Regions from separate parts of the Agrobacterium burrii genome, predicted to be linked through region 2. Evidence: predicted binding sites of a transcription regulator. Region 2 holds the regulator's gene; the other holds the start of a gene.
The links. The regulator LexA, encoded in region 2, represses DNA repair genes until DNA is damaged. The targets are predictions, from matches to a motif close to TGTTCNNNNTGTGTTCNG.
Positions count from the first base shown of each region.

Region 1: JZX89_RS23865 (energy-coupling factor ABC transporter ATP-binding protein) is a predicted target of LexA. The motif match lies at 3,247-3,264, and genes of this name have one in related genera.

Region 1 is NZ_JAFLNA010000016.1:11,321-18,406, forward strand. It holds gene JZX89_RS23845 (exodeoxyribonuclease VII small subunit) at 91-345, opposite strand; gene JZX89_RS23850 (histone deacetylase family protein) at 348-1,283, opposite strand; gene JZX89_RS23855 (biotin transporter BioY) at 1,309-1,872, opposite strand; gene JZX89_RS23860 (CbiQ family ECF transporter T component) at 1,878-2,510, opposite strand; gene JZX89_RS23865 (energy-coupling factor ABC transporter ATP-binding protein) at 2,507-3,187, opposite strand; gene JZX89_RS23870 (winged helix-turn-helix domain-containing protein) at 3,301-4,497, shown strand; gene ribB (3,4-dihydroxy-2-butanone-4-phosphate synthase) at 4,761-5,861, opposite strand; gene aroC (chorismate synthase) at 5,874-6,971, opposite strand.
Region 2 is NZ_JAFLNA010000001.1:426,795-433,880, forward strand. It holds gene JZX89_RS02250 (ComEC/Rec2 family competence protein) at 1-743, shown strand, start outside; gene JZX89_RS02255 (glutathione S-transferase family protein) at 763-1,440, opposite strand; gene lexA (transcriptional repressor LexA) at 1,854-2,576, opposite strand; gene JZX89_RS02265 (VOC family protein) at 2,789-3,670, shown strand; gene kdsA (3-deoxy-8-phosphooctulonate synthase) at 3,670-4,515, shown strand; gene eno (phosphopyruvate hydratase) at 4,652-5,926, shown strand; gene JZX89_RS02280 (FtsB family cell division protein) at 6,230-6,547, shown strand; gene pdhA (pyruvate dehydrogenase (acetyl-transferring) E1 component subunit alpha) at 6,701-7,086, shown strand, end outside.

The DNA of each region.
Region 1 (7,086 bases), on a different contig from region 2:
CTCGGGACAAGCCCGAGGATGACGTCGAGTGTTTGAAGCGGGAGGTGACTACTCTATCGAATCACGTCCAAACGCTCCCGCTAAACGCAATCATTCCCCGTCGAGCGGCTCCACGCCCTGCGGTTTTCCGGCCCGGTCGAGACGGATTTTTTCGATTCGCTTTTCGGCGGCGTTCAACAGCGTCTCGCAGTGCTTCTTCAGGGCTTCGCCGCGCTCATAGATGGCAATTGATTCGTCCAGCGCAACGTCTCCGCGTTCCAGGCGTGCGACAATGCTTTCCAGCTCGGCGACGGCCTTTTCGAAGGAATAACCGCTGACATCGGCTGTGTTGGCATTTTCCGTCATGTTCAACCCTTCATCATTCTCAAAATATGCATGGCTGCCGATTCCGCCAGCCCTTCCAGATCATAACCACCTTCAAGCAGGCTGACGACCCGGTTCGATGCGTATTTGTCGGCCATTTCCAGAAGCCGGCCCGTCGCCCAGTCGAAATCTTCGCCGACCAGATTGATCTGTGCCAGCGGATCGCGGTGATGCGCGTCGAACCCGGCGGAGATGAGGATGAGATCAGGCGAAAAATCGGCAATTGCCGGCAGCACGCGGGATTTGAAGGCCTCACGAAAATGGTCGCTGCCGGTATTGGGCGAAAGCGGGGCGTTGACGACGTTGTTCTTGACGCCGGTTTCGTTCTTGTCGCCGCTCCACGGGTAAAGCGGCATCTGGTGGGTGGAACAGAACAGCACGGAAGTATCGTTCCAGAAGATGTCCTGCGTGCCGTTGCCGTGATGCACGTCCCAGTCGATGATGGCGATGCGCTCCGCTCCATGTTTTCTCTGAGCATGGCGGGCGGCGATTGCCACATTGTTGAAAAGACAGAAACCCATGGCCTTGGCGGTTTCCGCATGGTGGCCCGGCGGGCGGGCAGCGACGAAGACATTATCGGCAGCACCGGTAAACACGTCGTCCACCGCAGCCATTGCCGCACCGATGCCGGTCAGCGCCGCCTGCAGGCTTTTCGGCGAGACGTAAGTGTCGGCCTCGATACGGTTGATCTCGCCATCCTCTTGCGGGATCTGGCGCATGACGGCAAGCAGATGCTCTTCCGGATGCGCCAGCAGCACCGCATCCTCATTGGCCTGCGGCGCTTCTTTCCGTTCCAGCCGCTCGAAATTCGGATGTTCGAGCGCGATGTTCAGCGACCGCAGGCGGTCCGGCCGCTCCGGGTGACCTTCGGGCGTGATATGCTCGAGGAAGATCGGGTGTTCGTATAAACGCGTCGCCATGCTTTTCCTCCTGAAGAAAGTCTGTTCAGGCGCGCTGCGGCAGAAGCGGATAACCCGCCATCACGGCACGGCCGGCCAGTGCGGCAAGCACGGCCTTCAGCGCATCGCCGGGAATGAAGGCGAGCGAACCCATAAAGGCCTTTTCGAAACCGAGCCCGACAACCAGCGCCAGATAGGTGATGCCGAAAGCATAAAGCACGACCACGCCGCCGATGAGGCTGGCGACGAAGAAACCAACGCCCTGCGCCAGAGCGGATTGGCTGCGATTGACGAGTTTTTCCGAGAGCGTGCCGGTGACGAAGACAGCTGCGATCCAGCCGATCAGGAAGCCCGTCGTCGGCGTGGTGAAAATCGAAAGACCACCGCGTCCGCCCGAGAGGACCGGCAGGCCGATGGCGGCAATCAGGATCGTCAGCAGCACCGCGAGCATGCCGCGCTTCGCACCCAGCACGACGCCGGCCAGCATGACGCCGAGCGACTGCGCGGTGATCGGCACGGGGATGAAACCGAGCGTGATCGGCGGCAAAAGCCCGAGTGCGATGATGATAGCGGAAAACAGCGAAATCAGCACAAGGTCGCGGGTCGTCATGGCACTCAAAACTCCGGATGGTTATCTGGTGCCAAGCTTTGGCCTCTGAAACCGCGCGCGTCAATGGCGTCGGCAATGGCGTCGGCATCCTTCAACGTCATAATGACGAGTGGCACGATGATGGTGGCCATGCGCACGGGCAGGCCGCGCGCGCGGTGGGCATCGCGCACCGCATGATACCGGTTGACGATCTCAGGCACGAACCGCACGACGAGCCCGACCGCAAGCCCGATATCGGCAGCCTTGACCAGCCCGAGCCGTTCCAGAGGTGCGGCGGCAAGCGTGATCTCGTCCATGAACTGCGAAATGCTGACGGTGATGGTGACGGCGGTGGCGAGCAGCGCCAGCGCTGTCAGCCGCAAAAGGTTGACACTCGCATCATGGGCCGGAAGCAGCAGGTAGCTGAAGGCTGCGACGAGGAAAATGGTCAGCATCACCGGCCGCAGCCGCAGGCCGATCTCTCGCAAGGGCAACCGCGTCTCGCGCAAGATGACGGCCGCCAAAGTCACGGCGCATCCCAGCAACAACAGATCGCGGGTAAGGAACAGCGCGATGCTGAAGACCATGAGCGTCAGGAGCTTGAGGCGCGGCGAGACGCGGTAGAGCCAGCCCGTGCCTTCAACGTGCAGCGATTTCATCGCGCCACCGCCGCGAGATATTGCGACACTGCCTCTTCTGGCGCTGCGTCCGCAATCAGCGCGCCGCCGTGGAAAACCAGCACACGGTCGAAGCCTTCAAGCAGCGGCAGATCATGGGTGATGACGATGAGTGACTGCGACAGCGTCGCCATGGTCTTTTCCACGACAGCCCGGTTTTTGAGATCAAGCTGGTTGGTCGGCTCGTCGAGAATAAGGATGTCCGGTTCGGTAACCAGAAGCGCGGCCAGCGCCGCAAGCTGCAGCTCCCCGCCGGAAAGCTCATGCGCGCGTCTCTCTTCAAGATGGGAAATGCCTAGCCGGGCAAGAATGGCTTTGACCTTGGCGTCGGTTTCCGCCTTGCCGAGACCGAGCCGTTTCAGCCCGAAGGCGACATCGTCGCGCACGATCGGCAGGATGATCTGGTTCTGCGGATTCTGGAAGATGAAACCAACTGTCTGCAAGACCGCCTTGGCATCCGTCACGGTGTCGAGACCGTTGACATTGACCTTGCCCTCGCTCGGCTTGTTCAGCCCGTTGATCAGCCGCGCAAAGGTGGTCTTTCCCGAGCCGTTGAGGCCGATCACGCCGATGCGCCGTTCCGTCAATGTCAGAGACAGGGGCTGCAGAGCCTGCCGGCCCTCGAAAGCGACCCCGGCGGCGTCGAAACGGATTTCCAAGCTTACATCCTCGCGCTCGTTTTCCGGTTCTATACCCTGTCATCAACAGAAGTGAAACAAGGAACAAAAAAAGAACATTGCAATCCTGAAAAAGCCGTCATACCTTCTGCGCCATGGTGATCAAGGTTTCAAACGAAGCGGCAAGACGAATTTTTCTGGCGCGGCAGGGGCTTTCCTCGCCGCCCGGCAAGGCGCTTTCCAAGAGCGACCTGCTGCAACTCATAACCGAACTCGGTTTTGTGCAGGTGGACAGCATCGGCACGGTAGAGCGCGCCCATCACCAGATTATCTTCTCCCGCAACCAGACCTACCGGCGCGACCATCTGACCACGCTGCTGGAAAAGGACCGCGCGCTTTTCGAGCACTGGACGCATGACGCTTCCATCGTGCCGACGGAATTTTATCCCTATTGGAAGCACCGCTTCCGCCGTCGTGAACCGATCATTCAGGAGCGCTGGCGCAAATGGCATGGCGAGGGCTTCGATGCCGCTTTCGGTGAAACGCTGGAGCGCATTGCCGCGACAGGTCCGGTTCTGGCGCGGGAGCTGAAGGAAGAGGGGCACCAGTCCGGGGGCTGGTGGAACTGGCATCCGTCCAAGACCGCGCTCGAATATCTCTGGCACACCGGCAAGCTCGCGATTGCCGGCCGCGTGAATTTCCAGAAGGTCTATGATCTGGCCGAACGGGTCATTCCCGGCGAGCATCACGAAAGCGAAGTGGAGCATGCGGAATTCGTCGACTGGGCCTGCCGGCAGGCGCTGAAGCGGCTGGGTTTCGCCACCCACGGCGAAATCGCCGCTTTTTTTGATCTCGTCAACCCACAGGAGGCGAGGGATTGGGTCAAAAGCCACCGCGACGAACTCTGCGAGGTCTCGCTTCTTGCAAGCGGCGGCGACACTGCCCGCCCGTCCTACGCCTTTGCCGATTTCACCGCCGACCTGACCGACGTGCCGGAACCCTCATCCCGCGTCCGCGTCCTCAGCCCCTTCGATCCGCTGTTGCGTGACCGCAACCGCACGGAGCGGCTGTTCGGCTTCTATTACCGCATCGAGGTCTTCGTGCCGGAGCCGAAGCGGCAATATGGCTATTATGTCTTCCCGCTTCTGGAGGGCGACCGCGTGATCGGTCGCATCGACATGAAGGCGGATCGCAAGCGTGGTACGCTGGATGTTCGTCGTCTCTGGCTGGAACCGCGCGTGCGCGCCTCGGCCGGTCGGCTGGAGAAGCTCGACGCGGAACTGGCGCGGCTTGCCCGGTTTACGGGGGTCGAGAGTGTGAATTATCTGGACGGCTGGCGGGAGGAAAACTGAGGTTTTTCGCTCGCGACACTGTGAGGCTGACATCCCCGCGCGACGCCGTTTTCGCCTCTGAGGTAGCACGGCGTTGCCGCCTATTTCTTCTCGCCGCCGGGGAGAAGGTGGCCCGAAGGGTCGGATGAGGGGGCAAGCTCTCCGTATATCGACAACGTGGCCCCCTCAACCCGCTGCCGCGACCTTCTCCCCGGCGGGGAGAAGGCGAGGATGCACCCACTCGCGTCACAATTGCCCTGGAAAACCAAGGCAAACCCCAAAAATCAGCAGATATCCGTCGCCGAAATCTGGATGCCGAAGCCTTCAAGCCCGACATAATGGCGTTCACGGGTGGTCAGCAGCTTGATGGAGCTGATGCCGAGGTCTTTCAGAATCTGCGCGCCGAGGCCAATTTCCAGCCATTCATTCTCGCGCGACCGGGCCTGGGCATGTGCTTCGTCCGGGTCACGCGCCTTGCGCCGCCCGGCCACCTGGCCGACACCGACGGAGCCTTCGCGCAGATAGACGATGACGCCGCGGCCTTCCTCGGCGATCTTCTGCATATAATGCCGCACTGGCTGGCGGTCGCCGAACACGTCGTCTGCGACGTTTTCCGGGTGAAGACGGACGGGAATGTCGACGCCGTCCCTGATGTCGCCGAAAATCACCGCCATATGCTGCATCGGATCCCAGGGCAGGGAATAGGTCTGCGCCTTGGCCGGCCCGAAGGGTGTTTCGATGGTGAAGGAGGATTCCATCTCCACCAGCGTTTCCTTGCGCTGGCGATAGGCGATGAGATCGGCGACCGACACATGTTTCATGCCGTGCCTGTCGGCGAAATCCAGAACCTGCGGGCCGCGCATTACGCTGCCATCATCATTCACCAGCTCGCTGATGACGCCGATGGGCGGCAGGCCGGCGAGCCGGCAGAGATCGACCGCCGCTTCGGTATGGCCGGAGCGCATCAAGACGCCGCCCTCGCGGGAAATCAGCGGGAAGATATGGCCCGGCCGTGTGAAATCGGAAGCGCCAACATTGGGGTTTGCAAGGTTGCGCACCGTCAAAGTGCGGTCGTCGGCGGAAATGCCCGTCGTGGTGCCGTGCTTGAAATCGACGCTGACGGTGAAGGCCGTCGTATGCGCGCTGTCGTTTTCCGCCACCATGGCGTTGAGGTTCAGCCGCTTGGCTTCCTCGCGCGGCATGGGGGCGCAGACGATGCCGGAGGTATGGCGCACGATCAGCGCCATTTTTTCCGGCGTGCAGTGAACCGCCGAAATGATCAGATCGCCTTCGTTCTCGCGGTCGTCATCATCGGTCACGACAACGATTTCACCGGCTTCGAAAGCGCGAATGGCATCGACAACACGTTTCTGATCATAGGCCATGGCGATATCCCCTCACTTCAACCGGCCGGTCTGGCCGCGGTCCCTCAGATAATGGTCGGCAACGGTGCAGGCCACCATCGCCTCGCCGATAGGCACAGCGCGGATGCCGACGCAGGGGTCGTGACGACCCTTGGTGCGCACATCCACATTATTGCCGTCGGTATCGATGGACAGACGCTCCGTCAGAATGGAGGAGGTGGGCTTGATGGCGAAGCGGGCGATCACGGGCTCGCCGGTCGCGATGCCGCCAAGAATGCCGCCGGCATGGTTGGACAGGAAAATCGGCTTGCCGTCATTGCCCATGCGCATCTGGTCGGCATTCTCTTCGCCGGAAAGCTCGGCAGAGGCGAAACCTTCGCCGATCTCCACGCCCTTGACGGCGTTGATCGACATCAGGCTGGAGGTGATATCCTGATCGAGCTTGGCATAGATCGGTGCGCCGATACCGGCGGGAACGCCTTCCGCCACCACTTCGACGACAGCACCGATGGAAGAGCCCGCCTTGCGGATGCCGTCCAGATACTCTTCCCAGACAGGCACCATGGCCGCATCGGGGCAGAAGAACGGGTTCTGGTCCACCTGGTCCCAATCCCAATTGTCGCGGTTGATCTTGTGTTTGCCGATCTGCACCAGCGCGCCGCGCACATTGAGATCAGGCACCACCTTGCGCGCAATCGCGCCCGCCGCTACCCGCGCTGCGGTTTCGCGCGCCGAGGAGCGTCCGCCGCCGCGATAGTCGCGAATGCCGTATTTCAGGTCATAGGTAAAATCCGCATGGCCGGGGCGGAAACGTTTGGCGATCTCGCCATAATCCTTGGAACGCTGGTCGGTATTTTCGATCAGCATGGAAATCGGCGTGCCTGTTGTGATCATCGTTTCACCGTCCTCGTCCAGCATCACGCCGGAGAGAACTTTCACGATATCGTCTTCGCGACGCTGGGTGACGAAACGGCTCTGGCCGGGTTTGCGCTTGTCCATCCAGTGCTGCACTTCGGCAAGGGTAAAACGCAGGCCGGGCGGGCAGCCATCCACCACGCAGCCAAGTGCCGGCCCATGGCTTTCTCCCCAGGTGGTAACGCGAAAAAGATGACCGAAGCTGTTATGCGACATAGTTCTCAAAACCGGAAAACAGGGCGCCTGCGGGTAGCGCCGTTTAAAACAAGCGGATTTGTCTTAGTGTAAATCCGGACAAGGCAAAAGCCTTTCTTTCGCTGCGGCGGGATAA
Region 2 (7,086 bases):
TCCTGCTGCTGACCTTACTGCGCAGCCGACTTGCGCTGCTAGGTATTCCGCTTCTTGTCTTCGCTTTCGGCCTGTCGGCGGCCACGGCCTATCGCGATGTCCCGGATCTGCTCATTCACGAGGAGGGGGAACTGGTGGCGTTGCTGGAAGACGGCAAGGCCTATACGACAAAAACGCGACCGCAGGGCTTTGTATACGGCCAGTGGCAAAGGGCGCTGCTGCTGCCGGAACAGCCCGTGCCGCCGGTCATTCTTAAAGCGAATGCCGCAGTAACCAGTGTAGGCCTGACCACAAAATCAAAGCTCACGCCGGAAGAGATGAGGGTGGTGACGCGGCAGATGACGGCGGCGCTGAAAGATGCGGCACCCGGCGTCTTCACCTGCAGCAAAGGCATATGGTGCGTGGCGCGCGCCGGCAGTGGTGAATGGATTGTCGTTCTGGAAGACGGCCGGTTTGCTGGAAAAGCCTGCGACATCGCCGATATTGTCGTCGTTTCCCGCAGGACCTCGTTTTCACAATGCCGCTCAGGAGCGCTTCTGCTCAACCGCGATATATTGCGGCGCATTGGTTCAGTGGAAATAAACTTTGCCGGAAGCGATCAGTCTGCGGTCGTGGGACGGCTGCGTGCGGCGATTGCCGGGGCGGACAGGCCATGGAGCGAGCACCGCTATTACGACTGGAAAAGCGACCGTTTCGAATATGAGGTGCCGGAACCGGTCAGGCAGTTGCTGGCGTCGCAATAAACGCCGCCAGCATGGATCCTCAGACCTTCACACGCAGATCGGCAGTCAATTCACCAATGCCGCTGATTTCCTGTTCATGCGCCGCGTCGCGCCAGATCTCCTTCAATCCGGCTTCATACCATTCACGCATGGCGGGCAGGGCGAGCAGCCGATCGCAATAGGCTTTTGCCGCAGTCGAGAGCTCAGCGCCATAGGTCTGGAAACGGAACGCGACCGGGCAGAAGAAAGCATCGACCGCCGTGAATTTCTGACCGGCAAGATATGGGCCGCCGAATTTTGTCAGACCTTCGCTCCAGAGCACATCGATGCGCTTTATGTCTGCCGCAAGTCCAAGATCGCCATCCTTCGGCTTGACCCGAATACCGACTGACATCGGATAAAGATTGCGCAGCGAGGAAAAGCCGGCATGCATTTCACTCGCAGCCGAACGCGACCATGCACGTGCCTGCTTGTCGCTCGCCCAGACGCCCTGATGCCGTTCGGCGAGATATTCAGCGATAGACAGCGTTTCCCATATCGTCACGCCCTCATCGACAAGGCACGGCACCTTGCCGGTTGGCGAAAAGCTGGAAAAGGCGACGCCTTCGCCGAACGGAACAAGTTTCTCATCAAAAGCGATACCGAGCGTGCGCATCAACACCCACGGCCGCAGCGACCATGAGGAGTAGTTCTTGTTGGCGATATAAAGATCGTACATGGCTTATCTCCCGGATATGACGCGCATTTCTATACCTGTCGGGGCATGATGGAATATCGAAAATAATCAATGACACCCATAAATCGCGTTGATGAATGGCAGGGGCTTTGCACCGCGTGTCACCATTTGGCGGCAGCGCCAGGCCAGCCATATCCCTCAAGCGTAAACGACCTCACGCGACCAAAAGCCCACGGTATATGACGCAGTGGTGACAACACGCCGGAGAGAAGAGCGCGACAAGGATATCCATATGAGACTGGAACTGATCTCTACCAGACAGGTTGCGTCCGTCTGCGGGAAGGATAAGCTTTCCCGACACTCACATAGTCTGCCGAATTAGGAAATTGCCGTCATCTTCGACAGGGTTAGCCTCATGACGATGCCTGTTTCGAGAGGATGACGGCGAATTCAGATCAATGGTAACGACGTATAAGCCCGACCAGCTTGCCCTGAATTTTTACCCGATCAGGCCCGAAGATGCGGGTTTCATAAGCGGGGTTGGCTGCTTCAAGCGCGATGGAAGCACCCTTGCGGCGGAAGCGTTTCAACGTCGCTTCCTCATCATCCACCAGCGCTACGACGATATCGCCTGGATTGGCGGTATTGCTGTTGCGGATGATGACAGTATCGCCGTCGAAAATACCGGCCTCGATCATCGAATCGCCCTTGACCTCGAGCGCGTAATGTTCGCCCGAACCCAGCATGTCCACCGGCACGGCAACATCATGGGTGTTGTTCTGGATGGCGGAAATCGGCACGCCGGCGGCGATGCGGCCCATGACCGGCACGGTGACCGCCCCGCCGAGATCGTTGGCCGGAGCCTTTGGCGCTGGTGCGGGTTCCGGCGTCTTCGGTTTGCCAAGGCTGCCTTCGATGACGCTTGGCGAAAAGCCGCGTTGCGGCCTCGCGCCCGGCGTATAGGCCTCCGGAAGCTTGATGACTTCAAGCGCCCGCGCCCTGTTAGGTAGCCGGCGAATAAAACCGCGCTCTTCGAGGGCGGTAATCAGCCGGTGGATACCGGATTTGGAAGCAAGATCGAGTGCGTCCTTCATTTCATCGAAGGAGGGCGGCACGCCGGACTCTTTCATTCGTTCATGAATGAAGAGAAGCAATTCCTGCTGTTTGCGCGTGAGCATGAGGAAAACACCCTTGAGAATCGTCGTGGAGATCGTGAAACAAATACAGAACGAACACTATATGTTCCATATGTGTTCCGCAATCCCCTAAAATTTCGTGAAGCTGCTATCCGTTGTTTTGATGATTTGCCTGAAAGCACGAAATTGTGCTTTTCTGCCTTTCGGACCGTTCCGGCATCGCTATGCCGGATGTGAGAGCAGGAAGCAGGAAAATGACGAAAGCATACCGTGTCGACCATCTCGTTCTGCCTGTGGATGTCCTTGGCATTGCCGTTAATCGCCTTGGAAACCTTGGGTTTACGGTAGCACCAGCGGCTCTCCACCCTTTCGGCACGCAGAATGCCTGCGTTTTTTTCGCTGACGGCACCTATCTGGAACCTCTCGCAATTGCTAACCCGGCTAACTATAATGCCTCGATTGACCGGGGAAATGTGTTCACCGGGCGGGATCAGGCCTTCCGGAAACATGTCGCAGGGGAGGGATTTTCCGCTCTGGTCGCTGCAACACAGGACGCTCCTGGCGATCACGACCGATTCGTAGCCTCAGGCATTTCGGCCGGAAATGTCTTTGAATTTTCGCGGCCGGTCAAAATGCCTGATGGTTCGCAGAGCGAAGCGGCCTTCCGGCTGGCTTTTGCAGCCAGTGGTTCCGCTGCGGATTTCTTCCTGTTCAGTTGCCAGCGGTTGCAGGCCCTGCCGGGCGACCGTTCAGTGCTGGAGAGCCATGCCAATGGCGTTTCCGGCCTCAGCGAGATCGTCCTGTTTGCCGGTGGTGATGTGAATGCGGTGCGGCTGATCGAAACTGTTTTTGGCTGTGATGGCAAAGTGTCCCCGGATGGTGATGTGGTTTTCGCAACCGGCAATGCCCGCATAAGATTGACGCAAAATCCAGTCTTTGGCAGACATGCCTTTAATGCTCCCGAAGAGGGCGGCGATGGATTGCGCGGCGCAGGCATCGTCTTTTCCGTTCGCGATCTTGCCGTGACAGAAGCAGCACTTGCTGCTAATGGCGTGTCCTGCGCAGAAACGGGCGGCCGGCTGGTGGTGCCCGCAGCACCCGGTCAGGGCGTTGCCTTCGCCTTCGAGGAAAAATGATGAGCGTTACGAACAATCTCAAAGTCACCGCCGGCGATGGCGCCAGCAAGGTTTCCTTTTCCAATACCGAGCGTTTTTCGCTGATTGCCGGCCCCTGCCAGATGGAGAGCCGCGAACATGCCTTCATGATTGCGGGCGTGCTGAAGGAGCTTTGCGACAAGCTTGGAATAGGCCTCGTTTACAAATCCTCTTTCGACAAGGCGAACCGCACCTCGCTTTCCGGCAAGCGCGGCATAGGCCTTGACAACGCGATGCACGTTTTCGCCGATCTCAAGAAGGAATTCGGCTTTCCTGTTCTGACCGATATTCACACCGAGGAACAATGCGCCGTCGTCTCCGAAGTGGTGGATGTGCTGCAGATCCCGGCTTTTCTCAGCCGCCAGACCGATCTTCTCGTTGCCGCCGCCAAAACCGGCCGTGTCATCAACGTCAAGAAGGGCCAGTTCCTGGCGCCCTGGGACATGAAGAACGTGCTGGCCAAGCTCAATGAGAGCGGCAACCCGAATGTGCTCTTATGCGAGCGCGGTGCGTCCTTCGGTTACAACACGCTGGTCTCCGACATGCGCTCGCTGCCGATCATGGCGTCGCTCGGCGCGCCTGTCGTCTTCGACGCCACCCATTCGGTGCAGCAGCCGGGCGGGCAGGGCGGTTCGACGGGCGGTCAGCGCGAGTTCGTCGAGACGCTTTCGCGTGCGGCGGTCGCTGTCGGTGTCGCCGGCCTCTTCATCGAGACCCATGAGGACCCGGACAATGCACCATCCGACGGCCCCAACATGGTGCACCTGAAGGACATGCCGAAACTGCTGGAAAAGCTTCTGGCCTTCGACGCGATCACCAAAGCCTAAGGGGCTGGCGCGGTTTGTGCCAATCGATTTTAAATGGCGGGCGCTCCGTTTCTGCCGCCCGCCGTCATTGTAATTTCTTCGTCATCGTCTAAGACAGGCGACGGAAAATATCTGTTCCATTCCCAAGGGAGAGACCATGACTGCCATTACCGATATCATCGCGCGCGAAATCCTCGACAGCCGCGGCAACCCGACTGTTGAAGTCGATGTTTACCTCGAAGACGGCTCCATGGGCCGTGCGGCCGTTCCTTCCGGCGCCTCCACCGGCGCGCATGAAGCGGTTGAGCTGCGCGATGGCGGCAAGCGTTATCTCGGCAAGGGCGTGGAAAAGGCGGTCGAAGCCGTCAACACGGAAATCTTCGACGCCATCGGCGGTTTCGATGCCGAAAACCAGATCCAGATCGACCAGATGATGATCGCGCTTGACGGTACGCCGAACAAGTCGCGCCTCGGCGCCAACGCCATCCTCGGCGTGTCGCTCGCCATCGCCAAGGCTGCGGCCGAAGCTTCCGGCCTGCCGCTTTACCGTTATGTCGGTGGCCCGAACGCGCATCTGCTGCCGGTTCCGATGATGAACATCATCAATGGCGGCGCACATGCCGACAACCCGATCGATTTCCAGGAATTCATGATCCTGCCGGTCGGCGCGGAAAACATCCGCGAAGCCGTGCGCATGGGTTCTGAAGTGTTCCATACGCTGAAAAAAGAACTGTCCGCACAGGGCCACAACACCAATGTCGGCGATGAGGGCGGTTTTGCACCGGGTCTGGAAAGCGCGCCGGCTGCGCTCGATTTCATCATGAAGTCGATTGAAAAGGCCGGTTACCGTCCGGGCGAAGACATGTATGTCGGCCTCGACTGCGCATCGACCGAATTCTTCAAGGACGGCAAATACGTTCTCGAAGGCGAAGGCCGCACGCTGGAGCCGGGCGCAATGGCTGAATATCTGGCCGAGCTTGTCAACAAATACCCGATCATCTCGGTTGAAGACGGCATGGCCGAAGACGACTGGGAAGGCTGGAAGACGCTGACCGATCTCGTCGGCAACAAGTGCCAGCTCGTTGGCGACGATCTGTTCGTCACCAACTCTGCGCGTCTGCGTGACGGCATCAAGATGGGCGTTGCAAACTCCATCCTCGTCAAGGTCAACCAGATCGGTTCGCTCTCCGAGACGCTGGATGCGGTGGAAACCGCGCACAAGGCCGGCTACACCGCCGTCATGTCGCACCGCTCTGGCGAAACGGAAGATTCCACCATCGCCGATCTCGCTGTCGCGACGAACTGCGGTCAGATCAAGACCGGCTCGCTTGCCCGTTCCGACCGGCTCGCAAAGTACAACCAGCTGATCCGCATCGAAGAGATGCTCGGTCCGCAGGCTGCTTACGCCGGCCGTTCGATCCTGCGCGGATAATTCACGCTGGGGTTTGGCGACATGGCCCGCTGTCTGGCGTGCCATGGTTGGCCAGATGCATATCAATGCATGAGACGTCCTCCTCGGGCTTGACCCGAGGATCCATCCACAATCCCGCTTGTGGATCCTCGCCTCAAGGGCGAGGATGACTGTGAGGGGGATATGTCTCCCGGCAAATCCAGCCCGCCTTCCGGCGGGCTTTTTCATGCCCCTTTGCCGATCGCGATTTAAGGTCAACGGATAGTTAAACAATCCGCTTTAGTCTCGAGACTCACACTGTGCGTTTTAAGGCTTCTCTCCGGCATGTGGACCAGACATCATAAAAAGAGACGATTCGGCCGATTGATCGTTCCGGCCATCACGATCGCTTTTCTCTCTTATTTCGGCTATCATTCCATCCATGGCGACTTCGGCCTGCAGGCGACGGAGCGGCTGGAGCGGCAGCGCATTGCCAGAACGGCGGAGCTCGCAAAGCTCACACAATCGCGTGTGGCGCTGGAGCGGCAGGTGGAATTATTGAGTGACGGCTCGCTGGAGCGAGACATGATCGATGAAATTTCGCGTTATCAGCTGAATATGTCCCGCACGGACGAAATCGTCATCATGAACACATATTTCTAATTAACCGAAATCAGGTTAATTAACGAATTTTGATTTATTCACAGCATCTTAGCGTGAATATGTGCCATGCGTTTATAGCATTGCTGCATGGCATTTTCTTGCATATGGTGCGCGCCAATCTATCCGTTCAAATAGCAACTCAGGGAGGGATGAATGGCGCCGCGAAAACCAGCGACCGTGTCCGGCCGAAAGACAACGGCAAAGGCTGCAACCGAATTCACCGGTAAGAACAGCCCGGACTTCGCAAAGGAAGAAGAGCTTCACGCTTACCGTGAGATGCTGCTCATCCGCCGCTTCGAGGAAAAGGCCGGCCAGCTTTATGGCATGGGCTTCATCGGCGGTTTCTGTCACCTCTACATCGGTCAGGAAGCCGTTGTCGTCGGCATGCAGATGTCGCAGAAGGAAGGTGATCAGGTCATCACCGCTTACCGCGACCACGGCCACATGCTGGCGCTCGGCATGAGCGCGCGTGGCGTCATGGCCGAATTGACCGGCCGCAGCGGCGGCCTGTCGAAGGGCAAGGGCGGCTCGATGCACAT